DNA from 2 places in the Neisseria gonorrhoeae genome. Region 2 is predicted to be linked to the other one. Evidence: predicted binding sites of a transcription regulator. Region 2 holds the regulator's gene; the other holds the start of a gene.
What was found. The regulator FNR, encoded in region 2, switches genes on or off when oxygen is low (the NO sensors DNR and NnrR bind a similar motif). The targets are predictions, from matches to a motif close to TTGATNNNNATCAA.
Positions count from the first base shown of each region.

Region 1: a site for FNR is predicted at 4,170-4,183, ahead of HT085_RS05190 (universal stress protein). Genes of this name have one in related genera too.

Region 1 covers NZ_AP023069.1:1,000,294-1,008,376, reverse strand. The annotation lists gene argS (arginine--tRNA ligase) at 1-936, opposite strand, end outside; gene pncB (nicotinate phosphoribosyltransferase) at 1,028-2,236, opposite strand; gene HT085_RS05200 (segregation and condensation protein A) at 2,277-3,131, opposite strand; gene HT085_RS12055 (hypothetical protein) at 3,241-3,372, opposite strand; gene HT085_RS05195 (tRNA threonylcarbamoyladenosine dehydratase) at 3,376-4,152, opposite strand; gene HT085_RS05190 (universal stress protein) at 4,369-4,833, shown strand; gene rph (ribonuclease PH) at 4,915-5,643, shown strand; gene HT085_RS05180 (aspartate kinase) at 5,845-7,062, shown strand; partial or broken gene HT085_RS05175 (IS110 family transposase) at 7,288-7,464, shown strand; gene HT085_RS05170 (hypothetical protein) at 7,842-8,057, opposite strand.
Region 2 covers NZ_AP023069.1:1,498,068-1,506,150, reverse strand. The annotation lists gene HT085_RS07765 (anhydro-N-acetylmuramic acid kinase) at 1-602, opposite strand, end outside; gene HT085_RS07760 (inorganic phosphate transporter) at 927-2,501, shown strand; gene HT085_RS07755 (hypothetical protein) at 2,515-2,703, shown strand; gene hemN (oxygen-independent coproporphyrinogen III oxidase) at 2,741-4,162, opposite strand; gene fnr (fumarate/nitrate reduction transcriptional regulator Fnr) at 4,297-5,031, shown strand; gene HT085_RS07740 (CysB family HTH-type transcriptional regulator) at 5,144-6,094, opposite strand; gene rmpM (peptidoglycan-binding outer membrane protein RmpM) at 6,458-7,168, shown strand; gene thiL (thiamine-phosphate kinase) at 7,943-8,083, shown strand, end outside.

The DNA.
Region 1 (8,083 bases), 500 kb from region 2:
ATAAAGGAAGCCGCCGCCTTGTTTTTGCACGATAAATGCGGCGGGTTCGCCCTCTTTGTTTTTGAACTCGTCCAAGAACACGACTTTCGCGCCGTCGTCCTCAACCGCCAGGCCTTTTTGAACCAAATCATCGGCTACGGGCTGCAAATCGTCGTTGTATTTCGATTCGCCCGCCACATCTTCGGGGCGCAGCTTCAAGCCCAGCGTGTCGTAAACGGCTTGGGCGTGCGAGAGCGAAATATCGACAAACTGTTTCCACAATGCCAACACGGTTTCATCGCCGCCTTGCAGCTTCACAACGTATTCGCGCGCGGTGTCGGCAAAGGCAGGGTCTTCGTCAAAACGTACTTTGGCGGCGCGGTAAAACTGCTCCAAATCCGCCAGCTCGAACGCGGCATTGTCTTTTTGCTGCTCGACCAAATAAGCGACCAACATGCCGAACTGCGTACCCCAGTCGCCGACATGGTTTTGGCGGATGACGGTGTTGCCCGTAAATTCCAACACGCGTGAAATGCTGTCGCCAATGATGCTGGAGCGCAGATGGCCGACGTGCATTTCCTTCGCCAGATTAGGCGAAGAATAGTCGATAACGACGGTTTGCGGTTGGGCAGTTTTCGCTACGCCGAAACGCGCGTCGTTCAAAGCCGCATGAATGTTTTGAGCGAGAAATTCGTGGCGCAGGCGCAGGTTGATAAAGCCGGGTCCGGCCACTTCCGCGCTTTCGATGACGGCGTTGCCCGCCAATGCGTCGGCGACCTTTTGCGCCAGTTCGCGCGGATTTTGTTTGGCTTTTTTCGCCGCACCCATCACGCCGTTGATTTGGAAATCGCCGTGTTCGGCATTTTTGGTCGGCTGCAAGACAACGGGGCTGCCGGCGATGCCTGCGGCGGCAAAGGCGGCGGCGGCTTCGTGTTCGACGGTTTGATGTAGGTTCATGAAGTTCGGTCTTTCGGTTAAATTCAAATCAGGCGGTATTTTAAAAGATTTTATGCGGCGGAAACAGGAATTGTACGCTTTTTCTGCCGGTTTACGGCGTTCTAGGTTCGGGTATGCCGAACACTTGGCGCAGGTAGGCGAGGAAGGTGCTGTTGTTGGTCATGGTTTTGCCCGGCGAGTCGGAGAGCTTGGCGACGGACTGCCCGTTGCATTCGACCAGTTTCAACACGATATTCAAGGGCGTATGCCCCATATCGTTGGTGAGGTTGGTGCCGATGCCGAAGCCGGTTTTGAAGCGGCCTTTGAAATATTGGTGCAATGCCCAAGAGCGTTCGATGTCCAGCCCGTCGGAGAAGGTCAGCATTTTGGTGCGGCTGTCGATTTTGAGCTTTTGATAGTGGGCGTAGGCTTTGTCGCCCCAAACGTAAGGGTCGCCGCTGTCGTGGCGCAGCCCGTCGAAGAGTTTGGCGAAATAGAGGTCGAAATCGCGCAGGAAGGCATCCATACCGACCACGTCGGTCAGGGCGACGCCCAAATCGCCCCGGTATTCGTGCACCCAGCTTTCGAGCGCGGCCTTTTGGAAATTACGCAGGCGCACGTCGAGGGCTTGGAAGGCTTGGAGGAATTCGTGCGCCATGGTGCCGATGGGGGTGATGCCGAGTTTTTTGGCGAGGTAAACGTTGCTTGTGCCGCGCACGATGCTTGGGGCGGCTTCGAGCAGGGTGCGGATGACGTGTTCCTGCCACGCGAGCTTGTAGCGGCGGCGCGTGCCGAAGTCGGAAATCAGGAAGGGCGGTTCGTCCGGATTCTGTGCGGCGGCGATTTCTTTCAGGCGCGCGGCTTTGGCTTGAAGCCGGCGTTCGCCTTCTTCGATAACGGCAGGGGTTTCCAGCCGGCGGAAGTAAAGTTCGTTGACAATGGCGAGGATGAAGATTTCAAAAAACATCGCCTGTATCATCGGGCCTTCGATACGGATGTTCAGACGGCCTTTATCGTCTGTGCCGACTTCGACAAAGCGGCGTTGGAGCTGGAAGAGTTCGAGATAATCGACAAAGTCGCTTTTGATGAAACGCAGGGAGCGCAGATAGCCGAGTTCGTCGTGGGTGAAGCGCAGCCGGCAGAGCGCGTCGAGTTCGGCTTCCAAGTCTTCCCTGATGTCGGCAAGCGGATAGACGGTCGAGACGTTGCGGCAGCGGAATTCGTAAAGGCTGTGCGTCTGCGGAAACTGGTGCAGGACTACTTGCAGCATAGTGAATTTGTAGAGGTCAGTGTCGAGCAGCGAATGTATGATGCCGGTCATATGGCGTGTCTCCCGATTTCTGGTGGCGGCTTGGGGCGTATTAGAACACATCGCGCCCGCCCCGTGTGCCGAAAATGCCGTCTGAATGCGCCCCCTCATGATTGAGGCTGATTCGGATTTCTCCGAAACCGTCTTCCTGTACGATTCCGACCAATCCTTCTTTGGCAAGCTCCAACAGGGCGATGAAGTTGACGATCACGTAAGCCGCGCCCTGTTCGGGATTGAACAGGGCGTGAAACCTGCATATCCCGTGTTCGTTCAAACGGCGCAGGATTGCCGTCATTTGCGCGCGCACGGAAAGGGTTTCTTGGATTACTTCGTGGCTGCGCGTATGTTTTGCCCGAGAAAGAATGCCCAACCATGCCTGCATCAAATCGGCGATGTAAACCTCGGGCAGCTTCGTCTCGGCTGCAATTTCCAGCGGCAGGTAAGCCCACGCGAAATCCCGTCCCGCACGCGGCAGCGCGTCCAAACCCTGCGCCGCCAGTTTCATTTGCTCGTAGGCAAGCAGACGGCGCACCAACTCGGCACGCGGGTCGGCCTCTTCGTCTTCGACGGCTTCGGTACGCGGCAGCAGCAGGCGCGATTTGATTTCAATCAGCATTGCCGCCATCAAAAGATATTCCGCCGCCAAATCAAACTGATAGGCTTCCATTTGGGCAATATAGTGCAGATACTGCCCGGTAATTTCCACCATCGGAATATCGAGAACATCGATGTTCTGCTTGCGGATAAGGTAGAGCAGCAGATCCAAAGGGCCTTGGAAGCTGCCCAACACGATTTTCAACGCGTCGGGCGGGATAAACAAATCCTGCGGCAAATCGGTAACGGGTTGGCCGAATACCCATGCGACAGTGTGCTCGGATGGTGCGGATAGGGCAGGGATGGGCGGCATGGCGTGAATTGGTAAGTGAATTTTAATATAAGTTTACAAAAGAAAACAATCTGCCGGCATTCACGCATAATGTGGTCGGGCAGATGTTCGGACGGCATTATAACGGCTTTTAAATGCAAATATTTTGAAAAGGAGTAGATTGTGAATACGGTTTTAGGCGTGCCGATGTTGGTTTTTCTGAACCGACAGCTTGATTGCCGCGTTTGTTCAAATGCCGTCTGAATCCTGTTTCAGACGGCATTGCTTATTTTTTGCCCGCGATGTGTTCCACCGCCGCCTGTGCGCAATACAGTCCGAACGAAGCGGTAACGAGCATACTTGCGCCATAGCCGGCGCATGACAAGCCCTGCGGCGCGGCATCGGCAGAACACGCTGCGCCCGATTGCGGCGGCATGATATTTTCGGTCGAATACACGCACGGCACGCGCATTTTTTCCTTAGTATCGCGGCTGAAGCCGTAGCGTTTCCGCAAGGTGTAGCGCAGGTTGGCAAGCAGCGGGTCGTGGGTTACGCGGCTTAAATCGGCGGTTTGAATCAGGGCGGGATTTTTCTGTCCGCCCGCGCCGCCGCTGAGGACAAACGGTTGTTTGCGTTCCACAAAATAAGCCGCCATTGCCGCTTTGACGCGCACTTGGTCGATCGCGTCGATGACGAAATCAAAACCTTTTCCGAAGTATTCCGGCAAATTGTCTTCGGTAACGAAATCTTCAATTTCAAATACTTCGCATTGCGGATTGATTTGTGTAATACGTTCGCGCAAGGCGGTAACTTTTGCTTTGCCGAAGTCGCCGGTCAGGGCGTGCAGCTGGCGGTTGACATTCGATTCGGCAACGTTGTCCAAATCAATCAAAGTCAAACGCCCGATGCCCGTGCGCGCCAAAGCCTCGACCGCCCACGAGCCGACCCCGCCCACGCCGACCACGCAGACGTGTGCCTGTGAAAAGTGCGTCAAGGCAGAGTCTCCGTAGAGTCTGGCGATGCCGCCGAAGCGTCGCGAAGAGGTCAAAGCGTTGTCGGACATGGTCGAATCCTGCAAGATTGCGTCAAATCAAAAAGTGAACGAAAGCCGGCAAAAAATGCCTGACTGCACGAAAGCGGCATATTATACTGGAAAGCAGTCAGGCTGTTCGGCTGTTGTATAAAGCCCGACGGCGGGTCTATAATGAAACGGCGCAGACTGCCTTTGCGCAAACCTGAAGAGACGGCACCGTGAGACGGTGCAAAAGGAGAATACGATATGTACAAACATCTGGTCGTTGCCGTTGACGGCAGTGAAACGTCCATCAATGCCCTGAAACACGCCGCCGAGCTTGCCGGGGTCAACGGTGCGCGTCTGACTTTGGTACACGTTGCCAACCCTGCCGAATATATGGCGCTCGCCCCCGAATTTTTGCAACACGAAAGTTACGAGGCCGCCGCCGTCGCGCAAGGCAACGAGGTTTTGGATGCCGCCGAGCGCACCGCCCGGGAACTGGGTGTGGGAAATACCGTCAAACACCTGCTGGTTGCCAATAAGGGTGCGCGCGAAATGGCGCAGGATTTGGTCGATTATGCCGATGAAAACGGTGCCGGCCTGCTGGTGTTGGGCACGCACGGGCGCACCGGGCTGATGCACCTTTTGATGGGCAGTTTCGCCGAAACGGTAATGCGCCAAAGCCACCTGCCGCTTTTGATTATCCGTAGCAAAGCCGAAGAGGCGTAGAAATTTTCAGTTTGAAGGCCTTAAATGTGATTTTTCATATTTAAGGCTTTTTAATTTATCTGTTTTTAACGGGAGGGCAGTATGCCTGATTATATCCGCACCTCACGCGCCGCCGACAGCCTGCGCGATATCAAAATCACCCCTCATTTCCTGCCGCATACGGACGGTTCGTGCCTTATTGAATGCGGTAATACCAAAGTGATTTGTACCGCTTCCGTGGACGAAAATGCCCCACCGTTTCTGCACGGCAAAAACCAAGGCTGGGTAACGGCGGAATACGGTATGCTGCCTGCCTCAACCGCTTTGCGTATGCGCCGCGAAGCTTCGGCGGGCAAACAGTCGGGACGCACACAAGAAATCCAACGCTTGATCGGGCGTTCGCTGCGCGCGGTCGTGGATATGGAAAAACTCGGCGAACGACAAATCCTGATTGATTGCGATGTGATTCAGGCGGACGGCGGCACGCGTACGGCTTCGATTACCGGTGCGTTTGTCGCGCTGCAAATCGCCGTCGGCAAACTGGTTTCAGACGGCATTTTGAGTGAAAACCCCATCCTTGAAGCTGTTGCCGCCGTATCAGCGGGCGTAGTGAACGGCGTGCCGCTTTTGGATTTGGATTATCCCGAAGACTCCGGCTGCGACAGTGATGTGAACATCGTCATGACCGCATCGGGGAAAATCATCGAAATACAGGGAACGGCGGAAGGCGCGCCATTCAGTTTGGACGAGTTGGGCAAACTGGTTGCACTGGCGCAAAAAGGCATAGGCGAACTGCTGCGTTATCAGCAAAATGCGTTGTCCGTTGCTTAATTACTGTCCGTATGCCGTCTGAAAACCGTTCAGACGGCATTTTGTCAAAAATCTGAAAGAACAGGTTTTTCGCTGACCGCTGTCAAACGGCAGGCGGGAAAGCGCAGTCCGTTCTTGAACTTCATGTAAAAAATAGTAATAATAGCCGCTTTTCCAGCAAACCATGCTGCCCGACCAATCCCACACAAGAAAGCATGAAACATGGCGTTAATCGTACATAAATACGGCGGCACATCCGTAGGCTCGCCCGAGCGCATTAAAAACGTGGCCAAACGTGTCGCTAAAGCCCGCGCCGAAGGACACGATATCGTCGTCGTCGTATCCGCCATGAGCGGCGAAACCAACCGTCTGGTTGCGTTGGCGCACGAAATGCAGGAGCATCCCGATCCGCGCGAGCTGGACGTCGTCTTAGCTACCGGCGAACAAGTAACCATCGGCCTTTTGGCAATGGCATTGAAGGATATCGGCGTGGATGCCAAAAGCTACACAGGCTGGCAGGTCTCCCTCAAAACCGATACCGCCCACACCAAAGCCCGCATAGAAAGCATTGATGACGAAAAAATGCGCGCCGACCTCGCCGCCGGCAAAGTCGTCATCGTTGCCGGCTTCCAAGGCATCAGCAGTGAAGGCAATATTTCCACGCTAGGACGCGGCGGTTCCGACACTTCCGCCGTTGCGCTTGCCGCAGCCCTCAAAGCGGACGAATGCCAAATCTATACCGACGTAGACGGCGTTTACACCACCGACCCCCGCGTCGTACCCGAAGCGCGCCGTATGGATACGGTTACATTTGAAGAAATGATCGAACTGGCCAGCCTCGGTTCGAAAGTTTTGCAAATCCGTTCAGTAGAATTCGCCGGAAAATACAAAGTGCGCCTGCGCGTACTGAGCAGCCTGCAAGACGGCGGCAACGGCACCTTAATTACCTTTGAAGAGGACGACAACATGGAAAGAGCTGCCGTAACCGGTATCGCATTCGATAAAAACCAAGCCCGCATCAACGTGCGCGGTGTGCCCGATAAGCCCGGCGTCGCCTATCAGATTTTGGGCGCGGTCGCAGATGCCAACATCGAAGTCGATATGATTATCCAAAATGTCGGCAGCGAAGGCACAACCGATTTTTCTTTCACCGTACCGCGCGGCGATTACAAACAGACTTTGGAAATCCTGTCGGAACGTAAAGACAGTATCGGCGCAGCTTCTATCGACGGCGACGACACCGTGTGCAAAGTCTCCGCAGTCGGTTTGGGTATGCGTTCGCACGTCGGCGTAGCCGCCAAAATCTTCCGCACGCTCGCCGAAGAGGGCATCAACATCCAAATGATTTCCACCTCCGAAATCAAAGTTTCCGTATTGATTGACGAAAAATACATGGAACTGGCAACCAGGGTATTGCATAAAGCCTTTGATTTGGGCTGATGTTTCACGGTTTAAAACGGACAACGGCACTGCCTTTATCGGGCAGTGCCGTTTTGTCTGCCGCCCGAACGTTCGGACGGCATATTTTGACTTTGGAACAAAAAATAAAATACCCTAAAAAAATTAACTATATATGACAAATTGAAATAGAAAATTCATTTTCACGGCGAGATTAAAGTTTCAGGATTTATTGAACTTAAGCGAAACTCAAAAAACGGATTCCCGCTGTATATGCCCGCCCTTTGTGCTTACCGTTTTAACGCATTTCCGAAATTAATAAATAATCTGAAAAAAGCGGGTAAGCCAAAGATGGTAATCATCGTTGCCATCATGCGCAAACTGGCGAAGCCCGCCTATTACATTGTTAAAACCGGGCAGCCTTACGATGCGGAAAGACACTGATTGAATCAATAAAATTCAATAAAATTAAACAGTTATGCAAATATATCTTTGTAACCGTGCATTTGCATACAGTAAATAAAAAATAACAACATAAATCAATTTATTACGGTTTTATTTTTATTTGGTGTTGACGGGCAACATATCATCTGCGCGGTAATGATGAGATTTTAGGTTGTGGGATTTATCGGAAAAACAGAAACCTCTCCGCCGCCATTCTCACGAAAGTGGGAATCCGGAAAGCTAAAGCCACAGGAATTTATCGGAAATGGCTGAAATTTATAGTGGATTAACAAAAATCAGGACAAGGCGACGAAGCTGCAGACAGTACAAATAGTACGGCAAGGCGAGGCAACGCCGTACCTGTTTTTGTTAATCCACTATAAAAAAACTGATTCCCGCTTTTGCGGGAATGACGACTCATAAATTACCCGAAACAACCAAAAATAACCGAAATCAAAAACCGGCTTCCCTGCGTGGGAATGAAATGGATTTTTCTTTGAGTTGCCGATGCGATAAAACGGATTGGCATAGGCTTGCGGCAGGATGATGCGTTTGGGGAAACAAATGCCGTCTGAAGGGCTTTCAGACGGCATTGCAGTTTTTCCACAAAACGCGGGCT
Region 2 (8,083 bases):
TGTGCCTGCGTCCACGCGTCCATCAGCATATTGCCCGGCCCTGTGTCGAAGCCGAAGGCGGGTGCGCCGGGGGGGAGTACGCTGATGTTGGCAATCCCGCCGATGTTCAGTACCACGCGTGTTTCCCTGTCATCGCGGAACAGGGCTTCGTGAAAGGCGGGGACGAGCGGCGCACCTTGTCCGCCGGCAGCAAGGTCGCGGCTGCGGAAGTCGCCGACGGTAAAAATCCGCGTCAGTTCCGCCAGCAGCGGCAAATCGGCAAGCTGTATGCTGTAACCGTGTTCCGGCGCGTGTCGGACGGTTTGCCCGTGGCAGCCGAGGGCGGTAATGTCGCACGGAGCGAGGTTTTGACTGCACAGCAGTTCGGCGGCGGTTTGCGCGTACAGGCGGCTGAGTTCTTGCGACAACATCCTGCTGCGGTGCAGTTCGTCTGTGCCTGTGTCCTGCAAATCCAGCAATTTGCGGCGCAACCGGTCAGGGTAGGGGGTAAAGGCGTGCCCTTCCGCGCCCAGCCATTTGCCGCCGTCCATCCGTACCAGCACGGCATCCGCCCCGTCCATACTGGTTCCCGACATAATGCCGATGTAAAGCTGTGTTTCCATCATCACTCCCAAACTGGTGCAAAACGCCATTTTAACGTGTATTGACGCTCGTATACCGATTTGCCGCCGCAGTGTAAATAAAGTGTAAATAAATGTTTTAAGACGGGTGGAAAAATATTATAATGCGCCCGCAACATCCAGTAGTAGAAGTGTCATACAAACCGTTTCCGGCAGCAGTTTTGCATTCGGTCAGGTTTGGGGGTATTCGGATGCGGTTCAGAAGGAAGGATGCGTCTGCCATATCCCGAAACGGCAGTTCGACCGGAGGCAGCAATACAGTGTCGGCAACACTCATGATTTCCACCACATTAAAGGAAGATTGCCATGGCTCAAATCCAAATGAGCGCAAATGTTAAAACCATCAACGCCGTCTTTGCCGCCATGCTGGTAGGTACAGTCGGCTATTTTATTTATTGGGGCTTGGGTTATACCCATTACAATTACGCCGCCTTATTCATTATTGCCACGATGTTCGGTGTGTTTATGGCGTTCAACATCGGCGGCAACGATGTTGCCAATTCTTTCGGCACCAGCGTCGGTGCAGGCACGCTGACCATCCCGCAGGCTTTGCTGATTGCGGCGGTATTTGAGGTCAGCGGCGCGGTCATCGCGGGCGGCGAGGTAACCGATACCATACGCAAAGGCATCGTCGATTTGAAGGGTGTTGATTTCGAACCCATACAGTTTGTGTTTATTATGATGTCCGCGCTTTTGGCGGCGGCGTTGTGGCTGCTGTTCGCGTCCCGCAAAGGCCTGCCGGTTTCGACGACGCACGCGATTATCGGCGGCATCGTCGGCAGTGCGTTGTGTATGGCGTTTACGCATAATGCGGACGGGGTGGCGTTGATACGGTGGGGCAAGCTGGGCGAAATCGGGATGTCTTGGGTATTGTCGCCCGTGTTGGGCGGCGCGGTGTCCTATTTCCTGTTTTCGCGCGTCAAGAAAAACGTCTTAGATTACAACGCTTGGGCGGAAGGAACGCTCAAGGGCATCAAGCAGGAAAAAAAGGCCTATAAAGAACGGCACCGCCTGTTTTTCGAGGGTTTGTCCGAAGCCGAAAAAGTCGAGTACGCCACCAAAATGGCGCACGACGCGCAAATTTACGACGAACCCGAATTCGATCCGCAAGAGCTGCAATCGGAGTATTACCGCGGTCTTTATGCGTTCGACAACCGTAAAAACAATGTCGATTCCTACAAGGCGCTGCATTCTTGGATTCCCTTTATCGCTTCGTTCGGCACGATGATGATTTCCGCTATGCTGATTTTCAAGGGCTTGAAAAACCTGCATTTGGGGATGAGCAACGTCAACAGCTTCCTGACCATCTTTATGATAGGCGCGGCGGTGTGGATGGGGACGTTTGTGTTTGCCAAAAGCCTCAAGCGTAAAGACTTGGGCAAATCGACCTTTCAGATGTTTTCATGGATGCAGGTCTTTACCGCCTGCGGCTTCGCATTCAGCCACGGTGCGAACGATATCGCCAACGCCATCGGCCCGTTTGCCGCGATTATGGATGTTTTGCGGACGAACAGCGTTGCCGCGCAAAGCGCCGTCCCTCCGATTGCGATGCTGACTTTCGGCATCGCGCTGATTGTCGGTTTGTGGTTTGTCGGTAAAGAGGTGATTAAAACCGTCGGTACGAGTTTGGCGGAAATGCATCCTGCTTCGGGTTTTACCGCCGAACTGTCCGCCGCATCCGTCGTGATGGGCGCGTCGCTGATGGGGCTGCCCGTGTCCAGTACGCATATCTTGGTCGGCGCGGTACTCGGTATCGGTCTGGTCAACCGCAATGCCAACTGGAAACTGATGAAACCCATCGGTTTGGCGTGGGTCATTACCCTGCCTGCCGCCGCTGTATTGTCGATGGCCAGCTATTTGATTTTGCAGGCAGTGTTCTGATTGTAAAATACTGATGCCGTCTGAACCCGTGTTCAGACGGCATTTTGTTGATGGAATGTGCGGGCTTGTGCCTTATGCACAATCTGTTCTGTCGGGATATGCTGTTTGGTATCTTGGTTTCGGAACGGTCGGACACAAAGGTTATGATATGCCGCCGCCTGTTCTTGAAAACACTTATCCTCGGCAGCAAAATGCCGTCTGAAAAAGCCTTTCAGACGGCTTTTGTACGTTAGCCGCAATCACACCGTTTGCGAATATTTCGCTTTGGTTTCTTTGTGGCGCAGGTGGTAGTCGAAGACCATGGCGATGTTGCGGATGAGGAAGCGTCCTTTCGGTGTAACGGTCAGCCCGTGGCTGTTCAGGCGCACCAATCCCAAACCGGCGAGTTTTTCCAAATCCGCCAGTTCGTCTTTGAAGTAGCGGTCGAACGGGATGCCGAACATACTTTCGTAAATCCTGTAGTCGAGCGCGAAGCGGCACATTAAATCCTGAATGATGTTGCGGCGCAGGATGTCGTCCTGATTGAGCTGGTAGCCGCGCATGATGGGCAGTCTGCCTTCGTCGATGGCGGCATAGTAGGCATCGATGTCGCGTTCGTTTTGGGAATAGGTGCTGCCGATTTTGCCGATGGACGACACGCCGATGGCGACCAAATCGCAATCCGCGTAGGTCGAATAGCCTTGGAAGTTGCGTTGGAGGAAGCCTTCTTTGAGGGCGATGGAGAGTTCGTCGTCAGGTTTGGCGAAATGGTCCATGCCGATGAAGACGTAGCCGCGCTCTGTCAGGGTTTGGACGCAGTATTGCAGCATATCGAGCTTCTCTTCGCTGTCGGGGACGGCGGCGGTATCGATGCGGCGTTGCGGTTTGAACACGTGCGGCAGGTGGGCGTAGTGGTAAAGGGCGAGGCGGTCGGGATCGAGCGACAAAACGGTATCTATGGTGGTTTTGATGCTTTCGGAAGTCTGATGCGGCAAGCCGTAAATCAAATCGACGCTGACGGATTTGAACCCTGCCTCACGGGCGGCATCGATGACTTCTTTGGTTTCTTCGTAGCTTTGGATGCGGTTGACTGCCGCCTGCACTTTGGGGTCGAAATCCTGAATGCCGACGCTCATGCGGTTGAAGCCGAGTCTGCCGAGCATGAGGACGGTGTCGCGGCTGACTTTGCGCGGGTCGATTTCGATGGAATATTCGCCGGACGGTATCAGTTCGAAATGTTTGCGGATCATGCGGAAGACACGTTCGATCTGTTCGTCGCTCAAAAAGGTCGGTGTGCCGCCGCCGAAGTGCAGTTGGGCAAGCTGGTGCCGTCCGTTCAGATGTGGAGCGAGCAGTTCCATTTCTTTTTCAAGATATTCGATGTAGGTATCGGCGCGGCTTTTGTCTTTGGTGATGATTTTGTTGCAGCCGCAGTAGTAGCAGATGGTGTTGCAAAACGGAATGTGAATGTAAAGGGAAAGCGGTTTGTTTAACGCGCCCATACCGCGCAAATGTAAAACTTTGATATATTCGCCTTCGCGGAAACCGTCATGGAAACGGTCGGCGGTAGGGTAGGAAGTATAGCGCGGACCGCTGGCGGGCAGGCTGGCAATCAGCGCGCGGTCAAACTCGGGGCGGTCATCGTTTACATTGTGATTGTTCTGTATCTGAATGATTTTCATGGTGTGTGTGCGGTTTTATGATGTTAGTCAAATTTTGGATAGTTTGGTAGAATGCCACAGTATGATAAACCTGTCTTGATATGTGTCAACAAGCACATAATCGGGATGGGGCAAAACACACGAAAAGGTACGGTATGGCTTCGCATAATACTACACATCAGATGAAAACGCTGTGTTCTTCCTGTTCTTTGCGGGAACTCTGCCTGCCTGTCGGGCTGCTGCCCAACGAGTTCAGCCAACTCGATGCCGTCATCCGCCAAAGCCGCCGCCTGAAAAAAGGCGAATACCTGTTCCGTGCCGGCGGAGCCTTTACCTCGCTCTTTGCCATCCGTTCGGGCTTCTTCAAAACAACCGTCGCCAGTCAGGACGGCCGCGATCAGGTAACGGGTTTCTTTATGTCGGGCGAACTCATCGGCATGGACGGCATCTGTTCCTATGTGCACAGTTGCGACGCGGTCGCCTTGGAAAACAGCGAGGTATGCGAGTTGCCGTTTACCCATATCGAAGAGCTCGGTCAGAATATCCCCAGCCTGCGTACACACTTTTTCCGCATGATAAGCCGCGAAATTGTGCGCGATCAAGGTGTTATGCTGTTGTTGGGCAATATGCGCGCCGAAGAGCGGATTGCCGCCTTCCTGTTGAACCTTTCCCAACGCCTTTATTCCCGAGGTTTCGCCGCCAACGACTTCATCTTAAGAATGTCCCGCGAAGAAATCGGCAGTTATCTCGGGCTGAAACTTGAAACCGTCAGCCGCACATTATCCAAGTTCCATCAGGAAGGATTGATTTCCGTCGAACACAAACACATCAAGATTCTCAATCTGCAGGTGCTGAAAAAAATGGTATCCGGTTGTTCGCACGCCATTTGATTAACCTGTACGAACATTTCAGACGGCATTCTCAATAAACACAGGGCAGACGAAAACATCTGCCCTGTTTGTTGTATCTGCCGCAAAGTGCCGCCTGAAAACCGGCAGCCGCCTAAATCGAAAAATCCTCGCTGATGGGCGTGTACAGAATCCTATCCACCTTCTCGCGTGTCAGGTGCGGCGCAAACGCTTGGATAAAGTCGTAGGCATATCCGCGCAAATAAGTATCGCTGCGCAAAGCTATCCACGTCGGCGACGGCTCGAACAGGTGTGCCGCATCCACAAGCTGCAAATCGCCGTCCGTATCCGGGTTGTATGCCATTTTCGCCATCAGTCCCACGCCCAAACCCAAGCGCACATAAGTCTTCAATACATCCGTATCCGCCGCCGCCAATGCGACATCCGGCCGTTCCAAACGGGCTTTGGCGAATGCCCGCGCGATGCTGCTGCCCGCATTGAATGCAAATTCATAAGTAATCAGCGGAAACCTCGCCAAATCTTCAATACGGAGGGGATTCCTGCATTCGAGCAGCGGATGGTCGTTCGGCACAATCACCGCGTGTGTCCAGTCGTAGCAGGAAAGCCTTCCCAACTCGGGGTGGTCGTCTATCCGTTCCGTAACAATCGCCAAATCAGATTCTCCCGAAGTAACCATTTGGGCGATGGCGGCAGGGCTTCCCTGTTTGATGGTCAGATTGACTTTCGGATAGCGTTTCACAAAATCGGCAACAATCAACGGTAGGGCATAGCGCGCCTGCGTATGCGTCGTGGCAACCGTCAGCGAACCGCTGTCCTGTCCGGTAAACTCGCTGCCGATATTTTTAATGTTCTGTACATCGCGCAAAATACGTTCCGCAATATCCAAAACCACCTTGCCCGGCTGCGAGACCGAAACCACGCGCTTGCCGCTGCGGATAAAAATCTGAATGCCGATTTCTTCTTCCAGCAATTTGATTTGTTTGGAGATGCCGGGTTGTGATGTGAATAAGGCTTCGGCCGCTTCGGAAACGTTCAGGTTGTGCCGGTAAACTTCTAAGGCGTATTTCAATTGTTGTAATTTCATGGCGGGTCGGTGTGGGTCTGTGTCGGGTGGCTGAACATTGTTTATAATTTATCATATTTTCTTGCCGGTACGGTATGGGGCTTTGCCGTTGTGTTTGTTGTTTTTGTGCAACGGCAATCGTGCGATATGGAAAAAATCCCCCTAAAGTAATGACACGGAATTGATTTTTCGGCATGATAGACTATCAGGAAACAGGCTGTTTTACGGTTGTTTTCAGGCGTTGAGTATTGACAGTCCGCCCCCTGTTTCTTTATAGTGGAGACTGAAATATCCGATTTGCCGCCATGTTTCTACAGCGGCCTGTATGTTGGCAATTCAGCAGTTGCTTCTGTATCTGCTGTACAAATCTAATGAGGGAATAAAATGACCAAACAGCTGAAATTAAGCGCATTATTCGTTGCATTGCTCGCTTCCGGCACTGCTGTTGCGGGCGAGGCGTCCGTTCAGGGTTACACCGTAAGCGGCCAGTCGAACGAAATCGTACGCAACAACTATGGAGAATGCTGGAAAAACGCCTACTTTGATAAAGCAAGCCAAGGTCGCGTAGAATGTGGCGATGCGGTTGCCGTCCCCGAGCCCGAACCCGCGCCTGTCGCCGTTGTGGAGCAGGCTCCTCAATATGTTGATGAAACCATTTCCCTGTCTGCCAAAACCCTGTTCGGTTTCGATAAGGATTCATTGCGCGCCGAAGCTCAAGACAACCTGAAAGTATTGGCGCAACGCCTGAGTCGAACCAATGTCCAATCTGTCCGCGTCGAAGGCCATACCGACTTTATGGGTTCTGAAAAATACAATCAGGCTCTGTCCGAACGCCGCGCATACGTAGTGGCAAACAACCTGGTCAGCAACGGCGTACCTGCTTCTAGAATTTCTGCTGTCGGCTTGGGCGAATCTCAAGCGCAAATGACTCAAGTTTGTCAAGCCGAAGTTGCCAAACTGGGTGCGAAAGCCTCTAAAGCCAAAAAACGTGAGGCTCTGATTGCATGTATCGAACCTGACCGCCGCGTAGATGTGAAAATCCGCAGCATCGTAACCCGTCAGGTTGTGCCGGCACGCAATCATCACCAACACTAAGGCTAGGTAATATCTTGCCGATGCATGAGGTTAGCGGATTTTGTACCGGGTACTGTTGCAATATTCGTGAAACGTCGGCCGGTATCGATGATGTGAAACAAACCCCGCTTTTGCGGGGTTTGTTTTTTTGGGTGGTTTTCTGAAACGGCTATCGTCAGAATCGGGGTGCAGGTTCGGATTCGGATTCAGATTCATGTTTGTGTCCCATTGCCGCGCTTTATAGTGGATTAACAAAAATCAGGACAAGGCGACGAAGCCGCAGACAGTACAATAGTACGGCAAGGCGAGGCAACGCCGTACCGGTTTAAATTTAATCCACTATATCGGTTGAAACTCTGATTTTAAGGCGGTAGGATGTGGGTTTGCCCATAGCAAGGGAATCCTTTCTGTATCAAGCCCCGAAAGGGATAATTCATACAAATTCACGCCTTTCCCCCTCATTGGGAAATGGATGGAATCGTGCCCGATGTGTGCGGCACTGTATGCCGGATATGGTTTTATCATCATCCCTTTTCGGTTGAAACCCCGCCAGTTGCAGCGATTGAGCCTAATCGGTGGCGGAAGTTGCCGCTTTGCATTCGGGGCGGCGTGCAGTGCGGTGCTTTGATATGCCGTTTGTGTGTTGAAACAGGGTGGTCGGTGCATACGGGTACGGTATGGCTAAAGCTAAAAGTGAAATACGCTGAAACACTGAATGAGCCGCTTTATTGTTTGTACGACCTTTGCTGCTTTGCTATGATTTAAATTGGATTCGCACGCCGGATATTTTGGGATATGAAAGAATTCGACTTCATCAAACGGTATTTGCAAACAGGTACGGATAAGGATGTCGTATTGGGCATAGGCGACGATGCGGCGATTGTCCGCCCGCGCGAAGGCTTCGATTTGTGTTTCAGTGCGGATATGCTTTTGAAG